Regions from separate parts of the Streptomyces sp. NPDC048566 genome, predicted to be linked through region 2. Evidence: riboswitches for the same ligand, from Rfam matches in the RefSeq annotation. Region 2 holds a riboswitch; the other holds the start of a gene.
What was found. A riboswitch is a leader RNA that binds a small molecule or an ion and turns the genes downstream of it on or off. The one in region 2 is predicted to bind S-adenosylmethionine.
Positions count from the first base shown of each region.

Region 1: linked by a shared signal. The riboswitch ahead of thrC (threonine synthase) and the one ahead of ACGFS9_RS12955 (aminotransferase class V-fold PLP-dependent enzyme) in region 2 are both predicted to bind S-adenosylmethionine.

Region 1 covers NZ_JBICWL010000001.1:493,750-500,869, reverse strand. Annotated here, with positions in the region: gene groL (chaperonin GroEL) at 1-248, opposite strand, end outside; gene ACGFS9_RS02190 (cold-shock protein) at 698-901, opposite strand; gene ACGFS9_RS02185 (MoaD/ThiS family protein) at 1,345-1,620, opposite strand; gene thrC (threonine synthase) at 1,617-2,915, opposite strand; SAM riboswitch class I at 2,933-3,090, opposite strand; gene ACGFS9_RS02175 (glucosyl-3-phosphoglycerate synthase) at 3,296-4,240, shown strand; gene ACGFS9_RS02170 (trehalose-6-phosphate synthase) at 4,317-5,771, shown strand; gene otsB (trehalose-phosphatase) at 5,851-6,705, opposite strand; gene ACGFS9_RS02160 (DUF3263 domain-containing protein) at 6,794-7,021, opposite strand.
Region 2 covers NZ_JBICWL010000006.1:107,440-114,559, reverse strand. Annotated here, with positions in the region: gene ACGFS9_RS12965 (cytochrome bc complex cytochrome b subunit) at 1-529, shown strand, start outside; gene trpD (anthranilate phosphoribosyltransferase) at 679-1,743, shown strand; SAM riboswitch class IV at 1,828-1,944, shown strand; gene ACGFS9_RS12955 (aminotransferase class V-fold PLP-dependent enzyme) at 2,131-3,522, shown strand; gene ACGFS9_RS12950 (Lrp/AsnC family transcriptional regulator) at 3,605-3,886, opposite strand; gene ACGFS9_RS12945 (rhomboid family intramembrane serine protease) at 3,930-4,688, opposite strand; gene ACGFS9_RS12940 (hypothetical protein) at 4,841-5,080, shown strand; gene ACGFS9_RS12935 (NYN domain-containing protein) at 5,115-6,461, shown strand; gene ACGFS9_RS12930 (NlpC/P60 family protein) at 6,837-7,120, shown strand, end outside.

The DNA.
Region 1 (7,120 bases), on a different contig from region 2:
ACGTCGTCCGTCTTCTTGGCGACTTCCTTGACCAGCTCGGCGCCGATCTTCTCGTACGGGTCCTCGAGCTCGATCTCCTTGGCGATGGACACACCATCGTTGGTGATCGTGGGCGCGCCCCACTTCTTCTCGAGGACGACGTTGCGGCCCTTGGGGCCAAGGGTGACCTTGACGGCGTCGGCGAGCTGGTTCATCCCGCGCTCGAGACCGCGCCGTGCCTCCTCGTCGAACGCGATGATCTTGGCCATGTGAAGTGGTCCTCCCGGACGGGGTGGATTGCTCCGGATCGCGCCCGCGCCCGCGACGGACGGCCTGCATGCCCTGTGGTTCCTTGCCCCACCGGCCTGCGGACCTCGCCGGCCCGATCCAAGTTCTGTCACTCTCACTCGGAGAGTGCTAACGCCAATGATTAGCACTCGACCCCGCCGAGTGCAAGGTGCGCTCGCGAAGCGAACCCGTCGGGGGGTGCCGGCCGGGCGACGGGCGGGCGCGGGCGCCTCTCGGGAAACGGGCCCCGGGAGAGCGGCGCGCGGCGGGTGCCGGAGGGCGGCGGGCGCGGGCCCGGGAGGCGCGCCCCGCGGGCGTCCGCACCACGGCGCGCGCCCCGCGCCCCGCGCCCGGCACGCGCGAGGGGCCCGCATCCCGGTGGGATGCGAGCCCCTCGTGCGTGAGTGCGTCGGTGGCCGTTCGCGCCCGATCAGACGGCGAGTTTGACCATGTCCGCCTGCGGACCCTTCTGGCCCTGCGAGATCTCGAACTCCACTCGCTGACCCTCTTCAAGGGTGCGGTAGCCGTCCATCTGAATCGCGCTGTAGTGCACGAAGACGTCCGCACCACCGTCGACCGCGATGAAGCCGTACCCCTTCTCCGCGTTGAACCACTTGACGGTGCCCTGAGCCATGCCTAACTCCCCTATTACTGGCCCTTGCACAGACCCGCACTTCGCGGATCCGGGTCAGACCTCCACCCCCCAACGGGTTGGGGGGGTGCGCCGGAACGCGTCGACCGCGGCTGAATGTATCTGTCCAACTGCCGTCTGCAACAGGTCAATCGGACGAGAATTCTGGGCATGGGCGATCGCCGGTACAGGGAGAATGCGCGAGGATTCAGGGCAAGTCGGGCCCCGCAAATGCCATAAACGGCTCAAAAAGGCCGGGCACATTGGCTGTTTCTTGTCGGGCGCCGCTGGAGAACTCATATGCGCCCGGCATGGGACCGGCATCCGGAGAGGCGCGGGTTCCCCAACCCTACCCCGTTCAACCCTGCTGAATTGCCCCCTCCGCTTCTCTCACGGAGGGGGCGAACAGGCGAACTCTGCGTATCCGGAATTACCGAGGGTAATGATCAGCCGCCGGCGACGGCCGGAATGATCGAGACTCCCGCGCCGTCCGGGGTGGCCGTCTCCAGGCCCTGCTCGAAGCGCACGTCGTCGTCGTTGACGTACACGTTGACGAAGCGGCGCAGCTTGCCCTCGTCGTCCAGGACGCGTGCGCCGATGCCCGCGTGGTTCTTCTCCAGGTCCGCCAGGACCGCGGCGAGGGTCGCGCCCTCGGCCGTCACCTCGGCGGCGCCCCCGGTGTAGGTGCGCAGGATCGTGGGGATGCGGACGTTGACGCTCATGATGCGAGGCCAGCCTCTCGGAAGGAGTCGAGGTTCGGGCGGATGGTCGCGGTCAGCCCGGTGTCCGAGGCCACCGCGTCCAGGGTCTTCAGGCCGTCGCCGGTGTTGAGGACGACGGTGGTCAGCGACGGGTCGAGCAGGCCGTTCTCGATCAGCTTGCGGGTGACGCCCACGGTCACCCCGCCCGCGGTCTCGGCGAAGATGCCCTCGGTGCGCGCGAGCAGCTTGATCGCGTCGACGATCTGCGCGTCGTCCACGTCCTCCACGGCACCGCCGGTACGCCGGGCGATGTCGAGCACGTAGGGGCCGTCGGCGGGGTTGCCGATGGCCAGCGACTTGGCGATGGTGTCGGGCTTCTGCGGCCGGACGACGTCGTGGCCGGCCTTGTAGGCGACGGAGACCGGGGAGCAGCCCTCGGCCTGGGCGCCGAAGATCTTGTACGGCCTGTCCTCGACGAGTCCGAGCTCGATCAGCTCCCGGAGACCCTTGTCGATCTTCGTGAGCTGGGAGCCGGAGGCGATCGGCACGACGAGCTGGTCCGGCAGCCGCCAGCCGAGCTGCTCGCAGATCTCGTACGCGAGCGTCTTGGAGCCCTCGGCGTAGTACGGGCGGAGGTTGACGTTGACGAAGCCCCAGCCCTCGCCGGCCGGGTCGCCGATCAGCTCGGAGCAGAAGCGGTTCACGTCGTCGTAGTTGCCCTGGATGCCGACCAGCTCGCCGCCGTAGACCGCGGCCATGACGACCTTGCCCTGCTCCAGGTCGTGCGGGATGAACACGCACGAGCGGAATCCGGCGCGGGCCGCGGCGGCGCCCACCGCGCCGGCCAGGTTGCCGGTGGAGGAGCAGGAGAGGGTGGTGAAGCCGAAGACGCGGGCCGCCTCGATGGCCTGGGCGACGACGCGGTCCTTGAAGGAGTGCGTCGGGTTGCCGGAGTCGTCCTTGACGAAGAGCCGGCCGGGCTCGACACCGAGTTCGCGGGCGAGGTTGTCGGCCTGCACGAGCTTGGTCCAGCCCGGGTTGATGTTCGGCCGGTCCGCCACGTCCGCGGGGACGGGCAGCAGCGGCGCGTAGCGCCAGATGTTCGCGGGTCCCGCTTCGATCAGCTTGCGGAGTTCCTCGGTTTCGTGGCCCGAGAAGTCGTAGGCGATCTCCAGCGGGCCGAAACACTCCTCGCAGGCGAAGACCGGGCCGAGCGGGACGCGGTGTCCGCACTCGCGGCAGGAGAGCGCCGCGGCCGGGCCGAGATCGACCGCTTCGGCGGAGTTCGTGGTGCTTGCAACTGACTGCGCAGCCATGGAGGCGAGGCCCTTTCTCCTCATCTTCCTCACGACGCACTTCGCCGTGAGACGGATTTGGCACCTTCCCTAGCCGGGAGCCTCGCGATGCGATCGTCTGGCGATCGGTACGAGACCGGCTGGAGGGTTGCCGGGGCTTCATCGGGCCGTATCCCTCTGCCCCTCTGGATGAGCGGTATGTGGTTGTTGAACTGTTGAACATATAACGTGCCGATGATCCGGGACATGCAATGGTCATCCGCGTTGTTCAAGACTGTAACCGAAGGCCAGGACAGTTGAAGCAGTCGTCCGAACCGCGAGACGACGGCAGACGATCAGCCGCTGGCCGCAGCGGGCACGCTGATGAGAGCGTGTGATCAGACAGTGAGGAGCCGCAGACCGTGCTGAATGAAGTCGACCGCTGGCTGAGCACCCGCTCCTGGTCCCTGACCGACCGCCCGCTCCACCAGGTCATGGCCGCCAAACGCGTCTCCGGCTCGACGGTCAGCGTCGTGCTGCCGGCGCTCAACGAGGAGGAGACGGTCGGCGAGATCGTCTCGGTCATCCGCCACGACCTGATGCGGCAGGTGCCCCTCGTCGACGAGATCGTCGTCGTCGACTCCGGCTCCACCGACCGGACCTCCGCGGTCGCCGCCGCGGCGGGCGCGCGGGTGGTGCACCGCGACGACATCCTGCCCCGGATGCCGGCCGTCCCCGGCAAGGGCGAGGTGCTGTGGAGGTCGCTGCTCGTGACGAGCGGGGACATCGTCTGCTTCGTCGACGCGGACCTGAAAGAGTTCTCCTCGGACTTCGTCCTCGGCATCGTGGGCCCGCTGCTCACCGACGGGGACGTCGACCTGGTCAAGGCCATGTACGACCGCCCGCTGGGCGGGGCCGCCGGGCAGGGCGGCCGGGTCACCGAGCTGATGGCCCGCCCCCTGCTCAACATGCACTGGCCGCAGCTCGCGGGCTTCGTGCAGCCCCTCGGCGGGGAGTACGCGGCCCGCCGCTCCCTGCTGGAGCGGCTCCCGTTCCCCGTCGGGTACGGCGTCGAACTCGGCATGCTCGTCGACGCGCTGCACCTGGTGGGCCTGGACGCCCTCGCCCAGGTCGACGTCGGGGTGCGCAGGCACCGCCACCAGGACGGCCAGGCCCTGGGCCGGATGGCCGCCGCGATCTACCGCACCGCCCAGCTGCGGCTGGCCCGCGGCCATCTCATCCGGCCTTCCCTCACCCAGTTCGAACGCACCCGGGACGGTTTCCGGCCGCGTACGCACTCGGTGGACACGGAGGAACGGCCGCCGATGAGCGAGATCGCCGAGTACCGGCAGCGCACGGCGGCCTGAGGGGCCCGTCGGCCGGCCACGGCGGTTGGCCGACGGGAACGTTTGAGCGTTTCGAGACGGGGCTAGGTTTCGAGGCATGGCTTCCACGCACGGTGCCCACGGCATCCTGGTCGCGTCCAACCGCGGCCCGATCAGCTATCAGACCCAGGACGACGGCTCGCTGACGGCCCGGCGCGGCGGCGGCGGGCTCGTCTCCGGGCTCTCGGCGATCGGGCCGGACGCGGACGCGCTGTGGGTGTGCGCGGCCCTCGGCGACGGCGACCGCGAGGCGGTCCGGCGCGGGGTCGGCGAGGACGGCGTGCGGATGCTGGACATCGACGCCGAGGTGCACGCCGAGGCGTACAACGGCATCGCCAACTCCGTGCTGTGGTTCGTGCACCACATGCTCTACCAGACCCCGCTGGAGCCGGTCTTCGACGCGGAGTTCCGCCGCCGGTGGGAGGCGTACCGCGCCTACAACGGCGCCTTCGCCGAGGCGCTGGCCGAGGAGGCCGCCGAGGGCGCCTCGGTGCTGGTCCAGGACTACCACCTGTGCCTGGTGCCGGGGATGCTCCGGGTCCTCCGCCCCGACCTGCGCATCGGCCACTTCTCCCACACGCCGTGGGCACCCGTCGACTACTTCCGGATGCTGCCCGACGACATCCGCGCCGAGCTGCTGGACGGCATGCTCGGCGCCGACCGGCTGGCCTTCCTCACCTGGCGCTGGGCGACGGCCTTCCTGGACTGCGCGGCGGAGATCGACCCCGGGCGCTACCGGGTGGCCCCGGCCTCGGGGACGACTCCCCCGGCGGTCGAGCACCTGGACGGCGCCGCGCCCGGCCGGACCCGCGTCGGCGTGCACGGCCTCGGCGCGGACGCGGAGTTCCTGCGCGCCCGCTCGCACGAGGACGACGTCGCCGAGCGGATGGCCGCGCTGCGCGAGGAGATCGGCGCGGGCCGCCGGACGATCGTGCGCGTCGACCGGACCGAGCTGTCGAAGAACATCGTGCGCGGGCTGCTGGCCTACCGGCAGCTGCTCGACGACCATCCGGAGTGGCACGAGCGCGTGGTGCACGTGGCGTTCGCCTATCCCTCGCGGCAGGACCTCGCGGTCTACCGGGACTACACCGCCGAGGTGCAGCGGGTCGCCGAGGAGATCAACTCCCGCTACGGGACGCCGGACTGGACCCCGGTCGTGCTGCACGTGAAGGACGACTTCGCCCGCTCCCTGGCCGCCTACCGGCTGGCCGACGTGGCCCTCGTCAACCCCATCAGGGACGGCATGAACCTGGTCGCGAAGGAGGTCCCGGTCGTCTCCGACGAGGGCTGCGCGCTGGTGCTGTCCCGGGAGGCGGGGGCCTACGAGGAGCTGGGCGACGACGCGATCCGGGTGAACCCCTACGACGTCGTCGGCACCGCGCGGGCGCTGCACGAGGCGCTGACCATGCAGCCGGGCGAACGGGCCGAGCGCACCAAGCGGCTGGTCGCCGCGGCGACCGCGCTGCCGCCGGCCCGGTGGTTCCTGGACCAGCTGGAGGCGCTGCGGTCCTGACCGCGGCCGGCCCGAAGGCGAACCCGTCGGCCGCGGGCCGGGCTCTCGCGGCCCGGCCCGCGGCCGACGTCGGGTGCGCTCAGGCCAGCCGGTCCGCGAGGGCGGCGAGCAGGTCCACGACCCCGGCCGGGCCGTCGACGACCAGGTCGGCGCGCTCGGCGAGTTCGCCGACCTCGGGGGTACCGCTGCACACCAGCAGCCCGGCGACGCCGTCGGAGCGGAGTTTGTCGACGGCGGCGAACGCGGGAAGGTCGCCCAGGTCGTCCCCGGCGTAGAGGACGGCCTCGGCGCCGGTCCGCCGGACGTGGTCGAGGAGCGCGACGCCCTTGTCCATGCCGGGCGGGCGCAGCTCCAGGACCATCCGGCCGGGCTCGACGATCAGTCCGTGCCGGCCGGCGAGGTCGGCGAGGGGTTCGCGCAGCGCCTCGAAGGCGGCCTGCGGGTGGTCGGCGCGCCGCGTGTGCACGGCGAGCGCGCGGCCCTTTTCCTCGATCCAGGTGCCGTGCCAGGCGCCGATCCGGTCGAGGAATCCGGGGAGTTCGGCTCGGACGGCGGCGACTCCGGGGTGCGGGGCCGGCGCGGTGACCTCGCCGGAGACCGCGTCCCAGCGTTCGGCGCCGTAGTGGCCGAGGACGACGAGGTGCTCCAGTCCGGGAACACCGGCGAAGCCTCCGTGCCGGACGGCGACGCCCGGCGGCCGGCCGGTGATGACGGCGACGGAGGCGACCTTCGGGGCGAGTGCCGCGATGGCGGGGACGGCGCCGGGGTGCGCGCGGGCCTGGTCGGGGTCGGGGACGATGGGGGCGAGGGTCCCGTCGAAGTCGAGTGCGACGACCGTCCGGGAGGGGCGGGAGAGGATCGCCTCCAGACCGTCGCGCCCGGCGGGGGTCACCGGGGCCGGCAGGGGGTCCTTGGATTCGGGGTGGCTGCCCATGGGGCGACCCTATCCGGGTCCGGGCGGGCCCACCCGCGACTCCCGGCCGGGCGGGGCCGCGGGAGGGGTGACCGCCCGCGGCGGGCGGTCAGCGCTCCGCGCGGCGGGCCTCCCGAACCCGGCGCAGCCGGTTCACCGTCACCGGGTCGTGCGCGAGGGCCCTGGGGTCGTCGAGCAGCGCGTTCAGCAGCTGGTAGTAGCGGACCGGGGCGATGCCCAGCTGTTCGCGTATCGCGCGCTCCTTGGCGCCGGGGCCGGCGAAGCCCCGGCGCTCCAGGGCGAGGACGCGCTGTTCCCGTGCCGGCAGCTCTTCCATGGACAGCACGGTAGCGCCCGGCACCGGCGTCCCGCCCGCCCGCGTCGCCGCGGCGAACGCCGCCCGCCGCGGCACCGGTGCCGTGACCGGCAGGGTCCG
Region 2 (7,120 bases):
CCACATCCTGGACCGCCCGCGCAACGTCCCGACCCGGACCGCGTTCGGCGCCGCCTGGATCAGCTGGTACTTCGTGCTCCTCGTCGGCGGCGGCAACGACATCTGGGCCACGCACTTCCACCTGTCGATCAACGCGATCACCTGGTTCGTGCGGATCTCCTTCTTCGTCGTGCCGGTGCTCACCTTCCTCGCGACCAAGCGGATCTGCCTCGGCCTCCAGCGCCGGGACCGGGACAAGGTGCTGCACGGCCGCGAGTCGGGCATCATCAAGCGGCTCCCGCACGGTGAGTTCATCGAGGTGCACGAGCCGCTCAGCCAGGACGCGCTGCACACGCTCACCGCGCACGAGCAGTACAAGCCGGCCGAGATCGGCCCGGCGGTCGACGAGAACGGTGTCGAGCGCAAGGTCAACAGCGCCCAGCGGCTGCGCGCCAAGATGAGCCGGGGCTACTACGGGGAGGACAACCAGATCCCCAAGCCCACCGTCGAGGAGTACAAGGAGATCACGAGCGGCCACGGCCACCACTGATCCCCGGTCCACCCCACGCCGGTAGTTCGCCACGGCAGGAGCCCCGTCCACGGACGGGGCTCCTTGCCGTCCGCGGGGCTGGATAGGGTGGACTCACCCGTACCGCGGGGCGATCGCCCCGCACCCGACCCGGACACCCAGGAGCGACCATGAGCGCTGTGAACCCCGCCGGAGGCGACACCGCGGCGGTCCGTTCCTGGCCCGAGGTGCTGAACGGCCTCCTCGAAGGCCGCGACCAGAGCGCCGACGACACCGCCTGGGCGATGGACCGCATCATGCGGGGCGAGGCGACCGACGCGCAGATCGCGGCCTTCGTGGTGGCCCTGCGGGCCAAGGGCGAGACCGTCCAGGAGATCTCCGGCCTGGTCCGGGCGATGTACGAGCACGCCAACGTGATCGAGGTGCCCGGGCGGACCGTCGACATCGTCGGCACGGGAGGCGACGGCGCCAAGACCGTCAACATCTCCACGATGTCCTCCATCGTGGTGGCCGGAACGGGCGCCAAGGTCGTCAAGCACGGCAACCGGGCCGCGTCCTCGGCGTCCGGTTCCTCGGACGTCCTGGAGAAGCTCGGCGTGAACCTCCAGCTGACCGTGAAGCGGGTCGCGGAGGTCGCCGAGGAGGCCGGGATCACCTTCTGCTTCGCGGTGAAGTTCCACCCGGCCCTGCGCCACGCCGCGGCGGCGCGCGGCCAGCTCGGCATCCGCACGACCTTCAACGTGCTGGGCCCGCTCACCAACCCGGCCCGGGTCAGGGCCCAGGCGGTCGGCGTGGCCGACCCCCGGATGGCGCCCATCGTGGCGGGTGTCTTCGCCGAGCGCGGCAACTCCTCGCTCGTCTTCCGCGGCGACGACGGTCTCGACGAGCTGACCACCACCGCCGGCTCCCGGGTCTGGGTGGTCCGCGACGGCAAGGTCGCCGAGGAGTACTTCCACCCCCGCGACGTCGGCCTCGACGTCGTCCCGGTGGAGGCACTGCGCGGCGCCGACGCGGCCCACAACGCGGACGTCGCCCGCCGGCTGCTCGACGGCGAGGCCGGGCCGGTGCGCGACGCGGTGCTGCTCAACTCGGCGGCGGCGCTGGTCGCCCTGTCCCCCGAGGACGCGCCGCTCGCCGACCAGCTCCGGGCCGGCATGGCGCGGGCGGCCGAGGCGATCGACTCCGGGGCCGCCCGCCGCACCCTGGACCGATGGGTGGCGGCCAGCAACGCCTGACCGCCGGTGGGGCGACGCGGGGCGCGGTCCGCCATCCGGACCGCGTCTTGCGCGCCGGGGATCTTCTGGCAAGATTTCGTATCAGGTCATGAGCGACAGCCATCAGGCCCCGGCCGGCTGTCCGGCAACCCTCCGTCCGTGGCGGGGTGCCCCGGGTGAGGACCAGGCCGCAGGCAGCGAGGTCTGCGGCAAGCGCGGACCCCTCGCACTCCTCGGAGTGGATGCACCAGGGGTCCTGGTCGTTCGAGGGAGCCTTCCGTGAGCAAGCGAATGCGCTAGGGCGTCGAGCCCCGCCTCCGCACACCTTCCCCCTCCCCGCGCCGAGCGCCGCCCTCCCCGGGCAGGCCGGCTCGCGCGGCGATCCCGCCTGCCTCACAGGAGCCCGCCATGTCCGCGACCACCACCGCCGTCGCCGCCACCACCGCCGTCGCCTCCTCCTCCTCCTCCTGCGTCCGCCCCCCGCTGCCCGTCCTCGGCCGGGACGTCACCGTGCCGCTCGTCACCGGCGGCGAGGTCGCCTACGCCGCTCTCGACTACGCCGCCAGCGCGCCCGCCCTCCAGCGGGTGTGGGACGACGTCGCCGCGTACGCCCCCTACTACGGCAGCGTCCACCGGGGTGCCGGGTACCTCTCCCAGCTGTCCACCGACCTCTTCGAGAACGCCCGCGCCACGGTCGCCGGATTCCTCGGCTGCCGGGCCGACGACCAGGTCGTCTTCACCCGCTCCACCACCGACTCGCTCAACCTGCTGGCCGCCGCCCTCCCGGCCGGCTGCCGGGTCTTCGTCTTCGAGACCGAGCACCACGCCGCCCTGCTGCCCTGGCGGGACGCCGACGTGACGTGCCTGGACGCCCCGCGCACCCCGGACGAGGCCGTCGCGACCCTGGAGCGCGCGCTGGCCGCCCGGGACCCCCACGGGCCGGCCCTGGTCTGCGTCACCGGCGCCTCGAACGTCACGGGGGAGCTGTGGCCGGTGCGCGAGCTCGCCGCCGCCGCGCACGCCCACGGTGCCCGGATCGTGCTCGACGCCGCCCAGCTCGCCCCGCACCACCCCGTCTCGGTCCGGGACCTCGACGTCGACTGGGTGGCGTTCTCCGGGCACAAGCTGTACGCGCCGTTCGGCTCCGGGGTCCTCGCCGGCCGCTGCGACTGGCTGCGCGCGGCGGAGCCCTACCTGGCGGGCGGCGGCGCCAGCCGCACGGTGCGCCGGAGCGCGGACGGAGGGCTGGACGTGACCTGGCACGAGGGCGCCGCCCGGCACGAGGCGGGCTCGCCGAACGTCATCGGCGCCCACGCCGTCGCCTCGGCCTGCAAGGCGCTCGCCGAGGAGGGCTTCGACAACCTGATCGCCCGTGAGCGGCACCTGATCCGCACCGTCCGCGCGGGTCTCGCCGATCTCCCCGAGGTCCGGTTCCTCTCCCTGTTCGGCGACGACGCCCCGCGGGTCGGCGTCCTCTCCTTCGTCGTGGAGGGCTGGAACAGCTCGCACTTCGCCGCCGCGCTGTCCGCCGAGTACGGCATCGGGGTCCGCGACGGCCTCTTCTGCGCCCACCCGCTGGTCCGCACGCTGCTCGGCGGCGAGCCGGGCGCCGGGGGCGAGTGCGGCGCGCCGGAGGCGGCGCCCGGCGGGCAGGCGCTGAACGCGATCCGGGTCAGCTTCGGCGCGGGCACGCCCGACGAGCACGTCGAGCGGTTCGTCCGCGCCGTGCGCGAGCTGGTCCGGGACGGTGCGCGGTGGCGGTACCGGACCCGGGACGGGCGCTGCGTGCCGGCGGTCTAGGGCCTTCGGCCCGGCCCGGCCGGCGCGGACCGCGGGGTCCGGGAGCCGGGGGCCGCCCGCCGCGGGGCGGTGTCCGCGCCGGTCAGGAGTCGAGACCGATCGCGAACGCCGCCTCCAGGTCGTGCTGGGAGTACGTGCGGAACGCCACGTGCGTGTCGGTCGCCTCGACGCCGGGGATCTTGCTGATGCTGCCGGGGATGACGTCCGCGAGGTCGTCGTGCGCCCGGACCCGGACCATGGCGATCAGGTCGTAGGTGCCGGTCACGGAGAAGACCTCGCTGACGCTCTCCAGCGCCGCGACCGACTCGGCGATCTCGGGGATGCGGTCCACGCTGGTCTTGATGAGGACGATCGCGGTGATCACGGCTGGTTCTCTCCCTCGGGGGCCGCGGCTGGGGGATCTCACCCTACTCGCGCCCCGCCCGGCCCCGTCCGCCCGGCGGGGCCGCCCCGGCCGGGCCGGTGAGCGCGGGCAGGGCGCCGCCGCGCCGCCCGAAGCGCGCCCACGCGTAGACGAAGCCCGCGCAGAAGCCCACCACGTGCGCCAGGTAGGCGACGCCGGGCCCCGAGGTGCTGCGGCCCGCCGCCAGCCACTGCAGGGCGAACCAGAACGGCAGCACCACCCAGGCCGGGAACCGCAGTGGCAGGAAGAACAGGAACGGCAGGAGACTGGTCACCCTGGCCTTGGGGAACAGGTAGAGGAACGCGCCGAGCACCGCGGAGATCGCCCCGGACGCCCCGACCAGGGACTGCTCCGACGACGCGTTGGCCGCCGCGTAGCCGAGCAGGGCCAGGTAGCCGCAGCCGAGGTAGAACAGGGCGAACTCGACGTGGCCCATGCGCTCCTCGGTCAGCGGTCCGAAGACGTAGAAGAAGAGCATGTTGCCCAGGAGGTGGAGCCAGCTGCCGTGGATGAACAGGGCCGTGACCGGGGTCAGCAGCTCGTGCGGGGGCCCGCCGAAGAGGTCGGCCGGCACCACGCCCCAGCGCCGGAAGTACGCCCGCTGGACGGCCGGCAGCCCGTCCCCGGTCCCGTACACCGGAAGGAGCCCCGAGGCCGGCCCGATCACGAAGACCAGACAGCACAGGACGATCAGCCCGTACGTCACCGGTGCCGACGGGGACCGGACCGCTCTGCCGATTGCCGTGTTCCACTTGCCGATCATGGTGCAGAGCATGACGTACCGGACGGACCGGTGCGGACCGCCTCGCCGCCGTGGACGCCCGAGCGTCGACTACCCGCCAGGCCGTAGGGTTACGAGCCACACGGGCCGGGCGACCGGTGCCGGACGGACACGAGAAGGAAAGCGACTGCCACATGACGGTTCCCCTGCCGGACGCCAAGACCCGCTGGCGCTGCTCGCTCTGCGGCAATCTCACGCGGTTCGACGTGACCCGCTCCTCCAAGGTCGTCGAGTACCTGCACCTCGACCTGGCCGGCGAGCCGACGGTCGAGGAACGCGAGGTGGTCAGTGAGACCATCGAGTCGGTGCGGTGCCGCTGGTGCAACGCGGTGGATCAGGTCGAACTCGTGGACAGGCCGGGCGCCGGCTCCTGAGGGAGCGGGGCCCGCACGGATATTGGGGTGACGGATGATGGAGACCGCGGGCGAGCCGGACGACGGCGCCGCCGAGCTGCTCGATCGTCCGCTGCCCGACGGTGTGCGCCGGCGCGTCGTGCAGATCGTCTCGGACGGCTTCGGCGGCCTGACGGTGGCCGAACTGCCCGCGCAGCTGCGGCAGTACGCCCGGTTCGCGCCGAACCGGCGCGCGAAGTTCGCCGGCAACGCGATGGCGGCGGCGCTGGAGAGCGATGCGCTGTTCCGGCAGCGCATCGCGGAGAAGCTGAGAGAGGCGCAGTCCGAACTCTGCGCCGCCCTCGACGCGGCCACGCCCCCGCCGGCCGCGGATCCGCTCGATGTGGCGGCCGCGGCCTACGTGCTGCGCCCCGCGGGCTGGGTGAAGCTCGTGACCGCCGCGGGCGAGGAGGCCGTGCGGGCGGACGCCGAGCGTGCCGACGACGAGAACCGGGCCGAGCTGGAGCGGCTGCGCGAGGAACTCGCCGCGGCGCGCGGCCAGGTGCGGTCCGAGACGGAGCGGCTGCGCACGGAGCTGGACGCGGCGCGCAGGGAAGCGGACGCGGTGCGCCGGAAGCTGCGCGGGGCGCTCAGCGACGTCAAGCGCGGCGAGGCGGCGGTGCGCAAGCTCCAGGGGGAGAGTGACGCGGCCCGGGCGGAGAGCCAGGCCCAGGTGTCGGCCGCGGAGAGCGAGAGCCGCCGGCTCAAGGCGCGGCTCGCCGAGGCGGAGGCGGCGCTGGAGGCCACCCGCAAGGCCGCGCGGGAGGGGCGCAGCGTCGAGGACATGCGGGTGCGGCTGCTGCTCGACACGGTGCTGGACGCCGCCCAGGGGCTGCGCCGCGAACTGGCGCTCCCTCCGGTCTCGGTGCGGCCCGCGGAGACGGTGGAGGCGGTCGAGCCCGGCCGGATGACGCCGAAGGACATCGCCGCCCGCGCCCTGTCGGAGAACGACCCCGCGATCCTGGACCAGTTGCTCGCGCTGCCCCAGGCGCACCTGGTGGTCGACGGCTACAACGTCACCAAGACGGGCTATCCGCAGATGCCGCTGGAGAAGCAGCGGCTCAGACTGCTCGGTCAGCTCTCCCAGCTGGCCGCGCAGACCGGCGCCGAGGTGACCTGCGTCTTCGACGGGGCCGAGCTGGCCGCCCCGGTGCTGCTGGCGCCCCCGCGCGGGGTGCGGGTGCTGTTCTCCAAGCCCGGGGTCACCGCGGACGAGCTGATCCGCCAGCTCGTGCGGGCCGAGCCGCCCGGCCGGCCCGTCATCGTCGTCTCGACCGACCGCGAGGTGGCCGACGGCGTCGCCCGGGCGGGCGCCCGCCCGGTGGCCTCCGCGGTCCTGCTGAAGCGCTTCACGCACGGCTGAGAGGTCTTCCCTCCGCGTCCCCGGGGCCGCCTGCGTCTCCGTGCGGACGGCCGCTGTGCGCGTCCGGCGATCTGGGCGCTACGCCGCATCGGCGTGCGTACGCGCCATGCGCGACCTCTGCGCCCGATGCCCCTATTGGTCCGGTGTTCACACGACGTAGTGTCAGGCGCGCATCACTGCACGTGAGTTGAAAGCAAAGAATGCGCTCCGTGACAAAGAATTTTCAGGTTTGGATTTGAACTGATCACAAGAAGGTCACTAGGGTCATGCCTCGAACCTCCGACTAGGGCGATCACTCATGGGGAGTGACGGTGGAGGGGCACCGCCCGTCGGCGTGACGCGGCAGGCGGCTGGAGGAAGAAGGAGCTCGCCTTCGTGGCGTCCCACCGTCGACCCAAGCAGCCGAGCCGCACCCGCGTGACCGTGCTCACCACCGCCGCCGCCGCTGCCGTTGCCCTCAGCGCCAACGTCGCCAACGCCGCGCCGTCCGAGAAGCCCAGCAAGGACGAGGTCAAGTCCAAGGTCGACAAGCTCTACGAAGAGGCCGAGAAGGCCACGGAGAAGCTCGACGGCGCCAAGGAGAAGCAGGAGAAGCTCCAGAAGGAGATCAGCTCCCTCCAGGACAACGTCGCCCGCGGCCAGGAGGAGCTCAACGACCT